Regions from separate parts of the Bradyrhizobium sp. UFLA03-84 genome, predicted to be linked through region 2. Evidence: riboswitches for the same ligand, from Rfam matches in the RefSeq annotation. Region 2 holds a riboswitch; the other holds the start of a gene.
What was found. A riboswitch is a leader RNA that binds a small molecule or an ion and turns the genes downstream of it on or off. The one in region 2 is predicted to bind glycine.
Positions count from the first base shown of each region.

Region 1: another riboswitch for glycine. It lies ahead of CK489_RS33320 (D-amino acid dehydrogenase); the one in region 2 lies ahead of gcvT (glycine cleavage system aminomethyltransferase GcvT).

Region 1 is NZ_NSJY01000017.1:138,352-147,418, reverse strand. Features, by position in the region: gene CK489_RS33320 (D-amino acid dehydrogenase) at 1-1,134, opposite strand, end outside; glycine riboswitch at 1,204-1,317, opposite strand; glycine riboswitch at 1,321-1,427, opposite strand; gene CK489_RS33315 (M20/M25/M40 family metallo-hydrolase) at 1,514-2,644, opposite strand; gene CK489_RS33310 (ABC transporter substrate-binding protein) at 2,928-4,547, shown strand; gene CK489_RS33305 (hypothetical protein) at 4,689-5,009, opposite strand; gene CK489_RS33300 (phospholipase D-like domain-containing protein) at 5,462-7,432, shown strand; tRNA gene CK489_RS33295 (tRNA-Leu) at 7,502-7,588, opposite strand; gene CK489_RS33290 (twin-arginine translocation pathway signal) at 7,913-8,347, shown strand; gene CK489_RS33285 (FAD-dependent monooxygenase) at 8,393-9,067, opposite strand, start outside.
Region 2 is NZ_NSJY01000017.1:295,204-304,270, reverse strand. Features, by position in the region: gene recA (recombinase RecA) at 541-1,629, shown strand; gene CK489_RS34100 (hypothetical protein) at 1,891-2,664, shown strand; gene CK489_RS34095 (acyl-CoA thioesterase) at 2,670-3,107, opposite strand; gene gcvP (aminomethyl-transferring glycine dehydrogenase) at 3,331-6,204, opposite strand; gene gcvH (glycine cleavage system protein GcvH) at 6,227-6,592, opposite strand; gene gcvT (glycine cleavage system aminomethyltransferase GcvT) at 6,612-7,757, opposite strand; glycine riboswitch at 7,897-7,991, opposite strand; gene alaS (alanine--tRNA ligase) at 8,193-9,067, shown strand, end outside.

The DNA.
Region 1 (9,067 bases), 160 kb from region 2:
CCCCGCGCGCACCACCGGCATCATGTTCGGCATCATCGGGCGCAGGCCGGCCCATGGCATGACCTTCGAGGTGTCGATACCAGGAAAATGATGCCGCACCCAATCCACCAGCGGCTGGATGCGGTCGGCCCTGATATCGCGGTTGAAGCCGTTGAACTCGGCGGTGCCGGCGACGCGGAAGCGGTCGGCGCCGAGCCGGCTGGTGACGATTTTTGCTGCTTCATCGAGCAGGCTGACGGTTGGCGCTGCATCCCGGCTTTGCGGCGCATCGAGCTGCACGGTGATCGAGTAGCCCTTCACCGGATAGACGTTGACGCGGTCGTTGAGCAGGCTTGCGAAGTGGCGGCTTGCCACGCCGGCGCAAACGACAATTCCGTCCGCTTGAAGTTCATGTCGTGTCACGACATCAGCATCATGGGAGGCGGCATCGTTCCAGCCGATGCGGAAACCGCCGTAGCTGCGCGCGATGGTGTCGACATCGGCCTCATGGACGAAGGTCGCGCCGCGGCGGGCGCAGGCGTCGGCGAGGCCGCGCGTGAATTTGTGGATATCGCCGGTCGCATCCGAGGGCGTGAAGAAGCCGCCATAGCAGGCCGTCTGCAGCGCGGGTTCGATGCTGCGGATTTCGTCCGGCGTCACCGGCCGGCGGTCGAGCCCACCCTGTTGCAGCAACGTGTTGACGCGCAGGCCGGCCTCGAAGCCGGCCTTGTCGTGATAGACGTGAAGGATGCCGCGGCGCTCAAGATCGAAGGCGATGTTCTCGCGCTGTGCGATCGAGAACAGGTGCTTGCGCGCTTCGATTGCGAGCTTTGTGGTCTCGATGGTGTTGCTGCGATAGCGCGTGATGCCGCCGACGAACTCGCCGATCCACGAATATTTGTGCCAGCTCGGCTTCGGGTTCATCAGCAGCGGCGCGTCGCTTCGGAGCATCCAGCGCAGCCCCTTCAGAATGGTCGCGGCGCTGTTCCACACCTCCGCATTGCTGGCGGAAAGCTGTCCGCCGTTGGCGAACGAGGTTTCCATGGCGGCGTAGCGATGCCTGTCGAGGACAGTCACCCGGTAGCCGCGTTCGAGCAGGGCATAGGCCGTCGTTACGCCGGTGATGCCGGCGCCAATGATCGCAATGTGTCGCATGATGGTCTTCAGGCTCCCGTGTTGTTAGAGTCGCCGAACCGCCGGTGAAACCGGCTGTTTCAGCGCCCCATCTGTCACGGTACCTGAGAGCTTGATCCGCATCGGGCCTCGGCCAGATGCGAACTATCCCCTTCGGTGGACGTCACGGCCCTTGATGTGCGGTCGTGTCGTCTCTCTCCAGATCGTCCTGACGATACAGTCCTTTTGCCTGAGAGTTTCCGGGGCGGTTGCTCCGTCGGCGCCGAAGCTGACAACACGAATGTTGTCGCTCCGATCTCTCCCGCATCGTCGAGTTGGACGGCCGGACCGTAGGCGAAGCCTCAAAATTGGACAAGGCTAAATTTCGGTCCGGCAGTGCCAACGTGTTGTGCAGTGCAAATCAGTCCAGTGTCGCGAGCAGTGCCGCCATCAGGCGGCCGCGGTCGGCGAGACTGTCAACTTCAATGTGTTCGTTGAGCGTATGCGCATCGGCGCCGCGAACCCCGAGGCCGTCGAGGGTCGGGATGCCCATCGCGCCGGTGAAGTTGCCGTCCGATCCGCCGCCGGCGCTGCCGTGCGGCAGATCGAGGCCCATCGCCGCTGCGAGGCCTTTTGCCTTTTCATACAGCGCCATGGTGCCGGCATCCGGCTCCCACACCGGGCGGGTGACGCCGCGCGTTACCCTGAACGTCACGTCATTGGCGGTGCCCGACAGCGCCAGCATGCGCTCGACGCCGCGGTCGAGATCGGCCTGCCGCTTGGCCATGCTGAGCGCTTCGCCGGTGCAGGTCGTCGCGACGCAATTGACCCACTGGCCGCCGTGCACGATGCCGACCGAGAAGGTGCAGTCCTCGGTGGTCATGCCGTCGATGGCGATGATCTGCCGGGCCATTTCCCGGATCGCGGAACGGCCGGACGACAGCGTCGCGCCGGCATGGCTCGGCTTGCCGATGGCTTCGAGATTGAAGCGTGCGATCGCGTAGCGGCCGGTGACGACGCCGTTGTTGGGCCGGCCGGGCTCCGGCACCAGCACATATTTGTTGCGCGCGGCTTCGGCCTCGATGATGTCGCGCGTCGACGGCGTGCCGACCTCTTCATCGGGCGTGAACAGCACGGTGATCGGCAGCGGCGTGGTGAAGGAGGCGCGCGCCAATTGCCTGATCGCCTCGATCGACAAATAGTTGCCGCCCTTCATGTCGAAGATGCCCGGCCCGAAGCACTTGTTGCCTTCGCGCCGCCATTTCAGCTTCTCGATGGTGCCGACGGGGTGCACGGTGTCCAGGTGGCCGGCGATCAGGATGCCGGGCTGGCCTTGCTTCGGATGCGGAAAACGGGCGCGGACGCAGCCTGCGAAGCCCTGGCGTCCCGCGATGCGTTCGATCGTCGCACCCATGATCGCCATCTCGCGCGCGGCGAGATCGAGCATGCGCTCGACCGCGCGCGCGTCCCAGGTCGGGCTTTCGCATTCCACCCAGCTGCGCAGTCCCTGCAACATCGCTTCGGAATCAAAAGGAAGATTGGCGGGGTTCATGACTTCTCTCTCTTCTTGTTTTGCTTGTTGTCTTGTTCGCGCCGATACGCGTTCGCGTATTATACGAAAGGCTCGGGCGAGGACTTTGTAAAGTCAAATGCGCCGAACTTGTCGTTCATTCGTTCGTATACGTTTGATCCTGCCCGAAACCGATTGACGCGCTTGGCGCTTGATGCAAGTCTCGATTTCACAAGCCATACAGCATGTTAGTTCGCCTAAATATCGAACCGCATGCATAACGAATAAGCCGGCTTTGACCAGTTACACGTCAGGAGAGATTTCCATGTTCCCTATCTCGCGTTGGAAGCGTCGCACGCTAGCGGCGGCATTTGCGGCGGTCGCGCTGTCGTTCGCGCCGCAGGAGTTGTCGTTCACCCAACAGGCCATGGCCGCGGACAAGACCATCACTGCGGTGATGCATTCGGATCTGCGCGTCATCGATCCGATCCTGACCACGGCCTACATCACGCGCGATCATGGCTACATGGTCTACGACACGCTGGTGGCGACCGATTCCAACTTCAAGATCCAGCCGCAGATGGCGGACTGGAAGGTGTCCGACGACAAGCTCACCTACACGTTCACGCTGCGCGACGGCCTGAAGTGGCATGACGGCGCGCCGGTGACCGCCGAAGACTGCGTCGCGTCGCTGAAGCGCTGGGCCAAGGTCGACGGCATGGGCCAGAAGCTGATGGACTTCACCGCGAGCCTCGAAGCCACCGATGCCAAGACGATTACGCTGAAGCTGAAGGAGCCCTACGGCCTGGTGCTGGATTCGATCGGCAAGCCGTCGTCGCGCGTCGCCTTCATGATGCCGAAGCGGCTCGCCGAAACGCCGCCGGACAAGCCGATTCCGGAACAGATCGGTTCGGGCCCCTTCAAATTCGTCCAGGCGGAATTCCAGCCGGGCGTGAAGGCGGTCTACGTCAAGAACAAGGACTACGTGCCGCGCAAGGAGCCGGCGAGCTGGACCGCGGGCGGCAAGGTCGTGAAGGTCGACCGCGTCGAGTGGGTCACGATGGCCGATGCGCAGACCGCGATGAACGCGCTGCAGTCCGGCGATATCGATTTCTTGGAGAACCCGTCGTTCGACACGTTGTCGATCCTCGAGGCCGACAAGGACCTGAAGGTCGAGACGCTGAACAAGTTCGGCTTCCAGACGCTCGGCCGCATGAACTTCCTCTATCCGCCCTTCGACAACATCAAGGTTCGCCAGGCGGCGCTGCTGGCGATCAACCAGAAGCAGGTGCTCGACGCGCTGGTCGGCAATCCCAAGTACTACAAGACCTGCGTCGCCTTCTTCATCTGCGACACGCCGTTTGCGTCGGAGATCGGCGGCGAGACGCTGGCGAAGGGCGGCGACATGGCGGCGGCCAAGAAGGCGCTTGCCGAGTCAGGTTACGACGGCACGCCGGTCGTCATCATGGCGCCGGGCGACGTCACCACGCTGAAGGCGCAGCCGGTCGTCGTTGCCCAGCAGCTGCGCGACGCCGGCTTCAAGGTCGATCTGCAGGCGACCGACTGGCAGACCGTGGTGACCCGCCGCGCCAGCCAGAAGGCGCCGAAGGACGGCGGCTGGAACATGTTCTTCACCAACTGGGTGAGCGCCGACGTCTCCAACCCGATCGCCAACCTCTCGATCGGCGGCCAGGGCAAGAATGGCGGATGGTTCGGCTGGGCCGAGGATGCCAAGATCGAGCAACTGAAGGATGCCTTCGTCCGCGCGCCGTCGCTCGACGCGCAGAAGAAGATCGCAGCCGATATCCAGAAGGAAGCCTACGAGCAGGTCATCTACATCCCGCTCGGCCAGTATCAGGGACCGAGCGCGTGGCGGAAGTCGCTGACCGGTGTGCTCGACGGCCCGGCGACGCCGATCTTCTGGAATATCGACAAGTCCGAGTAAGCGCGGCTTGACGCAGAACGGAGTGGCCGGGGCTCGTCCCCGGCCATTTTCGTTTGCGCCGCCGCGCGCAGCGAGGCATGCGGCATGCGCCGCTTACGGCATCGCGACAATGAAGCAGTGATCGGACCGAACCGGTGGCCGCTAGGGCAGGTGGCCTGATCTCGCGCCGCTCGCGCTCGACAGGCTCGTCAGCTGCGTCTGTCCGGTGTCGCCGCCGTTGATCCAGACCGCCGCGCCGGCGGCCAGCGCCAGCAGCACGCAGGCCGTGATTGCGCCGCGGATCCAGCGCTGGTAGATCGCGCGTTCGTCGGGCGGCGCATCGCGGAATGTCTGTGCATTGAGCCCGTTGCTGCAATGCGCCGCGTCGTCGCCGTGCTCGAGGGTGGAAGCGCCGCGATCGGGCGCGGTGGTGTGAGCAATCTGATTGCGACCGGCAATCCGATTGCGATCAGCAATCGTCATCGCCCAGCTCCAAAGAAATTGATCTCGGAATGCGAGGGCCGCGAAATGTGCGGCCGGAATTTTCCAACGCGTCAGCATTAGCACAGCCGGCGATCGCGGCGTGTGAAGCGTCCCACAGGTGGAAGACACGATGAGGTGATGGGGGCCGTGCGATCCCCGTCGATCTGCCCAGGCCGTGAGCACGCCGCCTGGCATACCAATTCGGCATGCCGTGTCGTCCGGAAGATGCACAGGCAGCTCGAACCAGGGTTCGCGCGAATGCTTGCGCCGGTCGCCGCGCCCACGGCGATTTGCATGGCAGTTGTCGTCTATTTCACAAACTACCTTGGGTTACCGAGGTAATGTGCTACGGGCCGTTATCGGCGCAGTCCGAAGACATACGGCTTCAGCCGTGCGTGAGCAGTGTCCATTGTTTCGCAGCTGTGGATTCACCCAGCCTCGGGGAAATGATCATGACAATCAATGTCAAGGCCTACGCGAACGCCGATGATATCCTGATCGCCTGGCAGCCGGACACCTGGTCGAACGACTGGGTCGGTTTCCAGCTCGAGCGGCGCAACAACATCACGCAGCAGACGACCGTGCTGTCCAACCGCATTCCGCCGAAGCCCGGCGAGAAGCCGGTGGCGGACGCCGGCATCTCCTCGACCCAATCGCCGTTCCGGCGCTGCATCTGGACCGATCACAGCGTTATCGACACCGAGAACGTCTCCTACCGCGTCACCGCGATGAAGAACGGCGCGAACGGCACGTTCACGCCCGATCCCGCCTCGGTGTCGGCGTGGACCGCGCCGACGGTCGCTTCCGGCGATACGGGCGGCGGTCTGTCGGCCTATTTCAATCGCGGCACCCTGATGTCCCAGATCGTCAGCCGCTTCGTGCATGGCGATACGTCCGACGCCTCGCTGCGCAATTTCGTCAACGGCCTTTCCGATCCGGCAAACCAGGCGCGGCGCTATCTGTCAGGCGACGCCCTGCACGAGATCCTGGCGTTTCTGCACGATGCCGACCTGCGCGGCAGCCAGGTGCATGCCGCGATCTACGAGATGAACGACGAGGAATTGGTCGGTGCGCTGAAGCCGTTCGGAAGCCGCGGCAACGTCCTGCTCGGCAACGGCAGCGCGACCAAACCGAACATCGCGGGCGAGCTCAGCGGCGCCGGCCTGACGGTCAAGCATCGCGATCTGTCGAATGCCGGCAGGTCGTCGCCCAGCGTCCACAACAAGTTCGTGGTCGAGAGCGACGCGCACGGCAACGCCATCCGCGTGCTGACCGGCAGCACGAACTGGACCACCACCGGGCTGTGCACGCAGCTCAACAATGTGCTGATCATCGAGAATGCGGCGATCGCCAAGCGCTACCTCGATCAGTGGGGCAAGCTGGTCGCCGCCGGCAACGCGATGCCGCCCGCCCTGAAGGCGTCGAATTCCACTCCGACCAGCGACAGCAACATCTCGGTCTACTTCGCCGCGACCAACGGCGAGGCGGAGTTCAAGCCGGTGCTGGACCTGATCAAGAACGCCAAGGACGGCGCTCTCTTCCTGATGTTCATGCCGGGGCAATCGCCGCTGCTGAGCGCGCTGCTCGACCGCGCACAGCAGAACGACGTCTACGTCCGCGGCGTGGTGTCGACGATGATGGCCAGCAAGAACGGCGACATCGTCTCGGTCGGCGGCCAGGTCGTGAAATCAGGCGCACCGGCGCAATCCTTCCATGACGACGTCCAGTTGCCACATGGCGTCAACGCCACGAACGAGCCGTCATGGGCCGATGTCGAGTTCAGCGTGTCTCAAATCCGCAGCGCCGGGATGATCGCGATCGTGCACTCCAAGACCATCGTGATCGATCCGTTCTCGGACAATTGCGCCGTCATCACCGGATCGCACAATTTCTCCGTCGCCGCCTCGGAGAAGAATGACGAGAATCTCGTGATCATCCGCGGCAACAAGAAGCTAGCGCAGGCCTACGCGCTGCACATCAACGGCGTCTACGACCACTATTCCTGGCGCGGCTATCTCGGCAGCGGCGGCAATGCGGATCAGATCTATTCGCTCGACGGCTGGAAGCCCGGCGGCGGCAAGGAGCAGGAACTGGACTTCTGGATGGAGGAGCCGGTGCCGCCGCGTCCGACACGCGCAGGCGGTGGTGGCGGCGGGGGCATGGTGCAACAGGCCGGCTCAGCCGGCGGCGCGGCAAAGAAGGCCGCCAAGAAGGCCCCCAAGAAAGTCGCCGCCGCCAAGCGAACCGCCAAGGCGTCAGTCAAGAAGTCGGCCAAGAAATCTGCCAAGAAATCCGCCAAGAAATCTGCGAAGAAATCGGTCAAGAAATCGGCGAAGAAGGCCAAGGCCAAGAAGCCGGCAAAGGCCAAGACGGCAAAGAAGGCCAAGGCCAGAAAAGCGAAGGCCAGGAAATCAAAGCGGTAGCGCTGCGCACGGCGCGCGGACGTGCCTGCAACGATCGTCGGCCTGCCGGCAAGTGGCGGGTCAGATGGTTGGTGCGGGCGGTGGGACTCGAACCCACATGACGTTGCCGTCGAGGGATTTTAAGTCCCTTGCGTCTACCAGTTCCGCCACGTCCGCATTGCCAGATCGTGATCCGTTTCCGCGGAAACGCATCACGATCTCACCTCCTTGTTTGAGCATGATCTTTTCGAAAAGCCGGTTTCCACCTTTCCGGATCATGCTCCAAGGCGCGCCGATTTCTAGCGCGTTTGGTGGCCGAGTGGAATTGTCATTATCCGCTGCTAACAGGTGCGCTTTCAAAGGCTTAAGCTCTGGCCTGCAATTCCATTTGCCTCAGCGGCCGCGCATTGGGATAAGCAGCGCGCCGCCGCGATTGAGCCTCAATCCGGACACCGGCGGCTGCTTTAGGCAATCTCAACACTGTCCGATTAAGAAAGCCGAATGTCTGTTCGTTCCCCACGCCGCCCGAATCTGATGCGCGCGGCAGTTCTCGTTGCTCTGTTCGCCTCGGCCGCCGGCGTTTCCGGCTGCGCGCAGATCGGCGACAGCGTGCCGTCGGCTTTCGCCGATCCCGCCAAATACGACCTGTATGATTGCAAGCAGCTCGAGACCGAACGCAAGAGCCTCGCGGCTCGCGCGACGGATCAGGAAAAGCTGATGGCCAAGGCGGAAACCGGCGTCGGCGGTACCGTGGTCTCCGAGATGGTGTATCGCAACGAGCTGATCTCGATCCACTCCCAGCAGAGGCTTGCGGATCAGGCATGGCGTGCCAACAAGTGCCATGAGAGCCCGCCGGACAGCCCCGCCGCCGCCGCACCCGCAGCGCCCACCCCGGCTGCGAAGGGGCCGCGCGCCCCGCGAGGCCTCATTCACTAGGTCAACGTTTCCAGGACAACCGGTTGCCGTGCAGGCGCGCCCGGCTCAGGCGCGCCAGTCGTAGATCCAGTCCTGCCGCGCCAGCATGCGCTCCGGACCGATGGCGCGGATCGCGAGATCGCGCGCGATCGCCAATGGTCCGCTCAGATGATAGATGCGGCCCTGCTGTCGCGCCATGCGCTGCACCTTCAGCACACGTCCGCGCCGCATCTTGGCGTAGCGCTTCAATGCGGCGGGAATGCCTGCGGTGTTTTCGCCGGTGCAATCGGCCAACGCCTTGGCGAGCACCGCCGCATCCTCGATCGCCATGCCGGCGCCCTGTGCGGCAAACGGCAACATCGCATGCGCGGCGTCGCCGATCAGCGCGACGGCGCCTTCGCTCCAGCGGCCGATGTCGGGCAGGGTGAACAGCGCCCATTTGCGCCAGCTGTCGACCGCGCCGATCAGCATCCGCGCGGTGCCAGGCCAGCGCTCCGTGGCGAACGCGCCCTTGATCTCGTTGCTGTCGCCGGGCGCGCTCCAGCCCGGCCGATTCCAAGTGCCCGACACGATCGCCACCACGTTGATCTGGCGTCCGGCGGAGATCGGGTAGGCCACGAGATGGGCGTCCCGGCCCATCCAGAGTTGCACGCGCGGCGCGGTGTGTTCACGGGGCAGGGCGGTTGCGTCCAGCGTGCCGCGCCAGGCGATCAGGCCGGAGAATTGCGGCTGTACATCCGG
Region 2 (9,067 bases):
GTCTGCCAGCCGGTCATACTCGACGGCAATGCGAAACATCCGTTGCTTGGACTCTTCGTCCCAGAAATGTTCCGCTTTGGTGCGGGTCTCTTCGGCCCGCTCTCGCCAATGCCTCGGATCATTGAGGTGTGAGCTACCCATCTTCCTCACTCCCGTTACCAGGTCGATAACCCTGACCGGGAGCGCGTGGTTCCACAGCGTGCTAGGAACTCCCGTTCCCCCACGTAGCATCCCCCGGGCCATTCCTTGCGGAGAACCACGTAGGGAACGAGTTTGCCGCCCTATAGGAACTCGTTATGCCCAAGACCGGGCATAGTCTCCGTAGTCGTACTGAGAACATCGCCCAACCAATTCAGGCCACTGCGATTTTCAAACCAGGCCACTGAGGTCGGAAACAGGCCAGCGCCGAAAGCTCTGAAAGAACATATTGCGAACATAGAACAAACGTGGTACGAGATTCCTATCAACAACGCTTTTCTGCCGATCTCATCCGCCCGTTTGTCCCGCTAGCGAATCCTCGCCATAAGGAGCACATCCCAAATGTCCGCCACCGCACTGCGTATCGTCGAAGGATCCTCCATGGACAAGTCCAAGGCCCTCTCAGCCGCGCTCTCCCAGATCGAGCGCCAGTTCGGCAAGGGCTCGGTGATGAAGCTCGGCAAGAACGACCGTTCGATGGATGTCGAGACGGTGTCGTCGGGATCGCTCGGGCTCGACATCGCGCTCGGCGTCGGCGGCCTGCCGAAGGGACGCATCGTCGAGATCTACGGGCCGGAATCCTCGGGCAAGACCACGCTGGCGCTGCACACGGTGGCCGAAGGCCAGAAGAAGGGCGGCATCTGCGCCTTCATCGACGCTGAACACGCGCTCGATCCGGTCTATGCGCGCAAGCTCGGCGTCAACATCGACGAGCTCCTGATCTCGCAGCCCGATACCGGCGAGCAGGCGCTGGAAATCTGCGACACGCTGGTGCGCTCCGGTGCGGTCGACGTGCTGGTGGTCGATTCGGTCGCCGCGCTGGTGCCGAAAGCCGAGCTCGAGGGCGAGATGGGCGATGCGCTGCCGGGCCTGCAGGCGCGCCTGATGAGCCAGGCGCTGCGCAAGCTCACCGCCTCGATCAACAAGTCGAACACGATGGTGATCTTCATCAACCAGATCCGCATGAAGATCGGTGTGATGTACGGCTCGCCGGAAACCACCACCGGCGGTAACGCGCTGAAGTTCTATGCCTCAGTTCGCCTCGACATCCGCCGCATCGGCGCGATCAAGGAGCGCGACGAGGTGGTCGGCAACACCACCCGCGTCAAGGTGGTGAAGAACAAGCTGGCGCCGCCCTTCAAGCAGGTCGAGTTCGACATCATGTACGGCGAGGGCGTCTCCAAGATGGGCGAGATCCTCGACCTCGGCGTCAAGGCCGGCCTCGTCGAGAAGTCCGGCGCCTGGTTCTCCTATGACAGCCAGCGGCTCGGCCAGGGACGCGAGAATTCCAAGGCGTTCCTGCGCGCCAACCCTGACATCACCACCAAGATCGAAGCCGCGATCCGGCAGAATTCCGGCCTGATCTCCGAACAGATCCTCGCCGGCACGCCGGAGCGCGACGCCGACGGCGAGGAGCCGACGGAAGAGTAAGGCTCAATCATTTCGCTGCAAACGGGCGCTGAGGACGTTGAGTTGCCGACGTCATCGGCGCCCGTTTTGTTTTGTGTTGCGTTCGGCGAGGTCTGGACGATGAAGCGTTTGATTCTGACTGGTTCCGGTATCCGTCTCGCGCGCTCAGGTCTGGCAGAAGCGGTCATTGAATTTCGCTTTCGCTTCGTTTGGGGCCGTTGCCCCCGGTAGAAGAGTTCGAAGATTATTTTGGCGCGCGTTCCAGCCAGGTGTTCATGGAGATTGTTCTCCGATGAAGTCCGGGCTCGCAGGCACCTTTCGCTCGTCGAGTATTGCGAACCGTATGACGTTGTCGAGCTCTGGTTCGAACAATATCCGAACGATCAGCTGCAGCTGGTCTTCCTTCTGGCTTTTTTCAGATATCATCCCGAGACAGCGGCCAGGTTGAAGTTGCGTCTTGTTGATTTCGATCTGACGATGCCGGCTGAAGAGATACCCGAACCAGAGGATGTGTCGACGGTCGACGTCGGCCCGGTCGAACTCAACACCGGAAGTGCGATCTGGTCGGCTTATCGCGCAGCCACCCCAATGCCCTTTCTGGATTGCCTGCAGAGTGACCTTAGCTCACTGCCATTTCTGAGGTCGGCGCAGCTTGCCTTGGTTGCAGAATTGCCCTCCCGCGCGACGGGGCTTGGCGCAACTGAAATGCGACTTCTTGAGCTGATCGCACGTTACGACGGCTTTTCAGCGCTTGGACTACTTCATCGTCTCTGGCGCCCCGGAAATGTGTTCGGAGAACTCGAACTTTTCTCATTGCTCGACGGCCTCACGGATGGTCCGTCGCCTGCAGTGACTGATCTCGAACGACCGCAGAGCAAAAGGAGCTGGCACGCGCGCTACGCCGCAAGCTATCCGCGGCTGACCGAGTTCGGCGAAGCGATCATCGCGCACCAGGAAGACTTCAGCAGCCATAACCCGATCGATCGCTGGTGGGGCGGCACGCACCTCACCAACGACAATCTCTGGCGCATTGCTCCGACGCTGACCAAGCCGTAGTCAATTCAACCCGGCGCCAGCGCCTTCTCCCGGCTCGCGATCAGCGCCCGCAGGTCCTCCGTCACCGCGACCGATTGATGGGTCGTCTGGTCGGTCGCGACCCAGATGATCTCGCCGGTGGCGCGCAGGTCGTCGGAGCCCTTGGCGAAGATCGCGAGCGCCAGGTTGATCGAGGAGCGGCCGATCCGCGCGACCCGGACGCAGACCTCGATGTCCTCGTCGAACCGGATCGGCGCCTTGTACTCCACCACCGATTTCACGGTGTGGAAGTCGATCCCGGTGCGCGCCACCTCGCCGAGATAGTCGTAGCCGAGTGCGCGGAAATACTCCGTGATCGCGGTGTCGAAATAGGTCAAATAGTGGGCGTTGAACACCACGGCCTGCGCGTCGACCTCGGAATAGCGGACGCGAAACGGGAAGTGAAACCAGAATTCCTCGCGCATGTCTCCTCCTGCCGCGGCGTCGGTCGCTCCCGCGCATTCCCTGCCATAGCCGAATCGCGGACCCGTTGGCTCTACCCGTCCTACCCACTGGATCTAGTGCCCGCGGATGACCAGTCGCCCCAATCCCTACTGTGCATGGGGTTGTTTTCGACGTTTTGACCTGGACCTCGTGGCAACCATCCCCGGTGGATGGTTGCCACGACATCCCGCAACAGAGGCCGCGCTACTCCGCGGCCTCCGCGTAAGCCTCGATCGGCGGGCACGAGCACACCAGGTTGCGATCGCCGTAGACATTGTCGACGCGCCCGACCGGGCTCCAGTATTTGTCGGACCGCGACACGCCGGCCGGGAAGCAGCCCTCGGTGCGGGTGTAGGCTCTGTTCCAGGCATCATCGGCGATGTCGTGGACGGTGTGCGGCGCGTGACGCAGCGGCGAGGCCTCGACCTTCCAGCGCCCGTTCTCGATCTCCGCGATCTCGCTGCGGATCGCGATCATGGCGTCGCAGAAGCGGTCGATCTCGAACTTCGATTCCGATTCCGTCGGCTCGATCATCAGCGTGCCCGCCACCGGGAAGCTCATGGTCGGCGCGTGGAAGCCGTAGTCGATCAGCCGCTTGGCGATGTCGTCGACGGTGACGCCGCTGCTCGTCTTCAGCGCCCGCGGGTCGACGATGCACTCGTGCGCGACGCGGCCGCGCTCGTTGCGGTACAGCACCGGGAAGTGCGGCTGCAGCCGTGCGGCGATGTAGTTGGCGTTGAGGATCGCCACTTCGGTGGCGCGCGTCAGCCCTTCGCCGCCCATCATCAGGATATAGATGTAGGAGATGGTCAGGATCGACGCCGAGCCGAACGGCGCGGCCGACACCGGGCCGATGGCGTGCGCGGTCGCCCCATCGGTTGCGGGATGACTCGGCAGATAGGGCGCAAGATGCGCCTTGACGCCGATCGGGCCCATGCCGGGGCCGCCGCCGCCATGCGGGATGCAGAAGGTCTTGTGCAAATTGAGATGGCTGACATCGGCGCCGTAATCGCCGGGCCGCGAGAGGCCAACCTGCGCATTCATGTTGGCGCCGTCGAGATAGACCTGGCCGCCATGCGCATGCACGATGTCGCAGATCTCGCTGATATGCTCCTCGAACACGCCGTGGGTCGACGGATAGGTGATCATCACGGCGGCGAGATTGGCCGAATGCTTCTCCGCCTTGGCACGGAGATCGTTGACGTCGACGTCGCCGCGCGCATCGCAGGCGACCACCACGACCTCCATGCCGACCATCGCGGCCGAGGCCGGGTTGGTGCCGTGCGCGGAGGAGGGGATCAGGCACACCTTGCGGTGCGGCTCGCCGCGCGCGAGGTGATAGCCACGGATGGCAAGGAGGCCGGCATATTCGCCCTGCGCGCCGGAATTCGGCTGCAGCGACACCGCGTCATAGCCGGTGATGTCGCACAGCCATTGCTCCAGCCGCTTGAACAGCGCGTGATAGCCTTTGGCCTGATCGGCTGGCGCGAACGGATGCAGATTGCCGAACGCCGGCCAGGTCAGCGGGATCATCTCGGTCGTGGCATTCAGCTTCATCGTGCAGGAGCCGAGCGGGATCATCGCGCGGTCGAGCGCAAGGTCGCGGTCGCTGAGCTTGCGCATGTAGCGCAGCAGCTCGGTTTCCGAGCGATGCGTGTTGAACACCGGATGGGTGAGGAAGGCGCTGCTGCGCCGCAGCTCCTTCGGCAGCGCCTCGCGCGCGGCCGCTTCGATCTCGGCAAAGCTGAGCTTGCCGCCGAACACCCGCCACACCGCCTCGACAGTTTCCGGCGTGGTGGTCTCGTCGAGCGCGATGCCGAGCGTGGTCGCGCCGATGCGCAGATTGATCCGCTCCGCCTGCGCGCGCGTGACGATCTCGATCTGCTTCGCGCCGGCCTCGACGGTCACGGTATCGAAGAATGCCTCGCTGGTCGGCGCAAAGCCGAGCTTGCGCAGGCCGGCGGCGAGCACGGTGGCGCGGCGGTGCACGCCGCGCGCGATATGGGTGAGGCCTTCGGGGCCGTGATAGACCGCATACATCGAGGCGATCACGGCGAGCAGCACCTGCGCGGTGCAGATGTTGGAGGTCGCCTTCTCGCGGCGGATGTGCTGCTCGCGGGTCTGCAATGCCAGCCGATAGGCCGGTGCGCCGCGCGAATCCACAGAGAGGCCGACGATGCGGCCGGGCAGCGAGCGCTTCAGCGTGTCGCGCACCGCCATGTAGGCGGCGTGCGGTCCGCCATAGCCCATCGGCACGCCGAACCGCTGCGCCGAGCCGATCGCGATGTCGGCGCCGAGCTCGCCGGGCGAGGTCAGCAGCGTCAGCGACAAGAGGTCCGCGGCAACGATCGCAAGCGCGCCCTTGGTGTGCAGCGATGCGATCGCCGGCCGGAGATCGCGTACCGCGCCCGTGGTGCCCGGATATTGCAGCAGCGCGCCGAGCACGTCGGCCTTGTCGAGCTCGGTCAGGGGATCGCCGACCAGCAGCGCCCAGCCCAGCGGGGCGGCACGCGTGCGCATCACGGCGAGCGTTTGCGGATGCACCTCCTTGTCGACGAAGAACACCTTCGCCTTGACCTGCGAGTGGCGCTCGGCGAGCGCCATCGCTTCGGCGGCCGCAGTCGCCTCGTCGAGTAGCGAGGCGTTGGCGACGTCAAGCCCGGTCAGGTCGCAGATCATGGTCTGGAAGTTGAACAGGGCTTCGAGCCGGCCCTGGCTGATCTCGGGCTGATACGGCGTATACGCCGTGTACCAGGCCGGGTTCTCAAGGATGTTGCGCTGGATCACCGCCGGCAGGATCGTGCCGGAATAGCCCTGGCCGATCAGCGAGGTGAACACCTGGTTCTGGGCGGCGAGCTCGCTCATATGCGTGAGCGCCTCGGTTTCGCTCAGCGCGCGGCCGAGATCGAGCGGCGCCTTCTGGCGGATCGATCCCGGCAGCGTCTCGTTCATCAACGCCTGCAGGCTCGCGGCGCCGACCGTTTCCAGCATCGCGTTGACGTCGCGGGGCGACGGTCCGATGTGGCGGCGGACGAAATCGGTGGCGGCTTCGTTGATCGGCTTGAAGGGCGCGTTCATGGGCTGATCCTCGGGTGATCCTTTAGGCGGTGTGCGCGGCGTAGGCGGCCTCGTCCATCAGGCCGCCGAGCTCGCCCTTGTCCGCGATCCTCAACTTGAAGAACCAGGCCTTGCCGGCGGCATCCGAATTGACCAGCGCGGGCTCGGCCGCGAGCGCCTCGTTGACCTCGATCACCTCGCCGGTGATCGGCGCATAGACGTCGGAGGCAGCCTTGACGGATTCGACGACGGCGGCGGCTTCGGCCTTCTTCAGGCTGCGGCCGACCTTGGGCAGCTCGACGAACACGACGTCGCCGAGCTGCGACTGCGCGTAGTCGGTGATCCCGATCGTGGCGACGTCGCCCTCGATGCGGAGCCATTCGTGGTCGGACGTGTACAGCGTCGTCATAGGGTCGATCCTTCAGCGTTTAGCGTTTGTAGGTATTGGGGACGAAGGGCGTGGCGGCGACTTTCAGCGGCAGCCGCTGACCGCGCACCTCGGCGAAAACGGTGGTGCCGGCGGCGGAGAGGGCGGTCGGCAGATAGCCCATCGCAACCGGCGCATTGAGGCTCGGGCCGAAGCCGCCCGAGGTCACCTTGCCGATCTGTTCGGTCGAGGCGGCATCGGCGAACAGCAAGGCGCCTTCGCGCACCGGCGCGCGGCCGTCCGGCCTCAGGCCGACGCGGCGGCGCGATGCGCCTTGTGCGAATTGGGTGAGGATCTTGTCGGCGCCCGGAAAACCGCCGGCGCGGGCGCCGCCGCTGCGGCGAACCTTCTGCACCGACCATTCCAGCGCGCCTTCGACCGGCGTCGTCGTGGTGTCGATGTCATGGCCGTAGAGGCAGAGCCCGGCTTCCAGCCGCAGGCTGTCGCGCGCGCCGAGGCCGATCGGCAGCACGTCGGGATTGTCGAGCAGCGCAGTGACCAGGGCTTCGGCCTTGTCGGCCGGCACCGAAATCTCAAAACCGTCCTCGCCGGTGTAGCCGGAGCGTGAGACGAAACAGTCGATGTCGGCGACGCGACGCGGGCCGGCGTCCATGAATTTCATCGAACTGACATCTGCACAAAGTTTCGCCAGCGCCGATTCGGCTTTCGGCCCCTGCAGCGCGATCAGCGCGCGGTCGGCCAGCGACACGATCTCGCAGGTATCGGAGAGATGCGCGCGCAGATGCGCCTCGTCCTCGTCCTTGCAGGCGGCGTTGACCACCAGGAACAAATGATCGCCGAAATGCGCGACCATCAGGTCGTCGAGCAGGCCGCCGTCGTCGTTGGTGAACTGCGCGTAGCGCTGCCGCCCCGGCGCGATGCCGACGATGTCCTGCGGCACCAGCTTCTCCAGCGCGAGCGCCGCGTCGCCGACCTTGCCGGATTTGGCCTTCAGCACGAGCTGGCCCATGTGGGAGACGTCGAACAGACCGGCGTCCTTGCGGGTGTGAAGATGCTCCTTGAGCACGCCGGCCGTGTATTGCACCGGCATGTCGTAGCCGGCGAACGGCACCATCTTGGCGCCGCGCGCCAGATGCAGGGCGTGCAGCGGGGTCTGTTTCAGCGGGGAGTTTTCGTGCGCAAGCATCACAGGGCCCTCGCGGTTCCCGCGGGGACCCATTTCCCCTTGAGAAACCTGCAGAAAGCCCCATCTGTCGCTGTGCCTGAGAGTATTATCCCGTCGGCGGACGCATCGGGGAGAACCCCTGCGCCTCTTTCCAGATGTCAGACGTCACGCGGTCCTTTTGCCTGAGAGTTTCCGGGGCGGTTGCTCCTTCGGCGCCGGCCCAAAGCGGGACCGGTCTCTCCCGACGTGACGGGTAACAGGTAGGTAGAAAACACGGCGCCACCAAGACTGTCAACGCAGCTGCAGCAACTATCCCACGGGCTTTGTGCTGCCGCGGCAAGCCCATGATCCGCCTGCACAGTTTCTGGACACCGCAGCTGGCAATGTCTAAAAGCGTTCGGCCGGAAAATGACGCCTTTTTGCGGCTGGCCGGCCCCTTTTTCCGATTGGATGAACATGAGCAGCGTCAACGACATCAGGTCGACATTTCTGAACTTCTTCAAGGAGAACGGCCACGAGATCGTGGCGTCGTCGCCGCTGGTGCCGCGCAACGACCCGACCCTGATGTTCACCAATGCCGGCATGGTGCAGTTCAAGAACGTCTTCACCGGCGTCGAGAAGCGCGGCTATCAGCGCGCCACGACGTCGCAGAAATGCGTGCGCGCCGGCGGCAAGCATAACGACCTCGACAATGTCGGCTACACCGCGCGCCATCTCACCTTCTTCGAGATGCTCGGCAACTTCTCGTTCGGCGACTACTTCAAGGAGCGCGCGATCGAGCTCGCCTGGAATCTGATCACCAGGGATTTCGGGCTGAAGAAGGACAAGCTGCTCGTCACCGTCTACCACACCGACGACGAGGCGGCCGGCTACTGGAAGAAGATTGCGGGCTTCTCGGACGACCGCATCATCCGCATCCCGACCTCGGATAATTTCTGGGCGATGGGCGACACCGGTCCGTGCGGTCCGTGCTCCGAGATCTTCATCGACCGCGGCGAGCACATCTGGGGCGGACCTCCGGGCAGCCCGGAGGAGGACGGCGATCGCTTCCTCGAATTCTGGAACCTGGTGTTCATGCAGTACGAGCAGGTGACGAAGGAGGAGCGCGTGGCGCTGCCGCGTCCCTCGATCGACACCGGCATGGGCCTGGAGCGCATGGCGTGCATCCTGCAGGGCGTCGAGAGCGTGTTCGAGACCGATCTGTTCCGCCATCTGATCGATGCGGCCTCGTCGGCGCTCGGCCACGGGCCGAATGCGCAGAACGTCGCGTCGTATCGCGTCATCGCCGACCATCTGCGCTCGTCGGCGTTCCTGATCGCCGACGGCGTGCT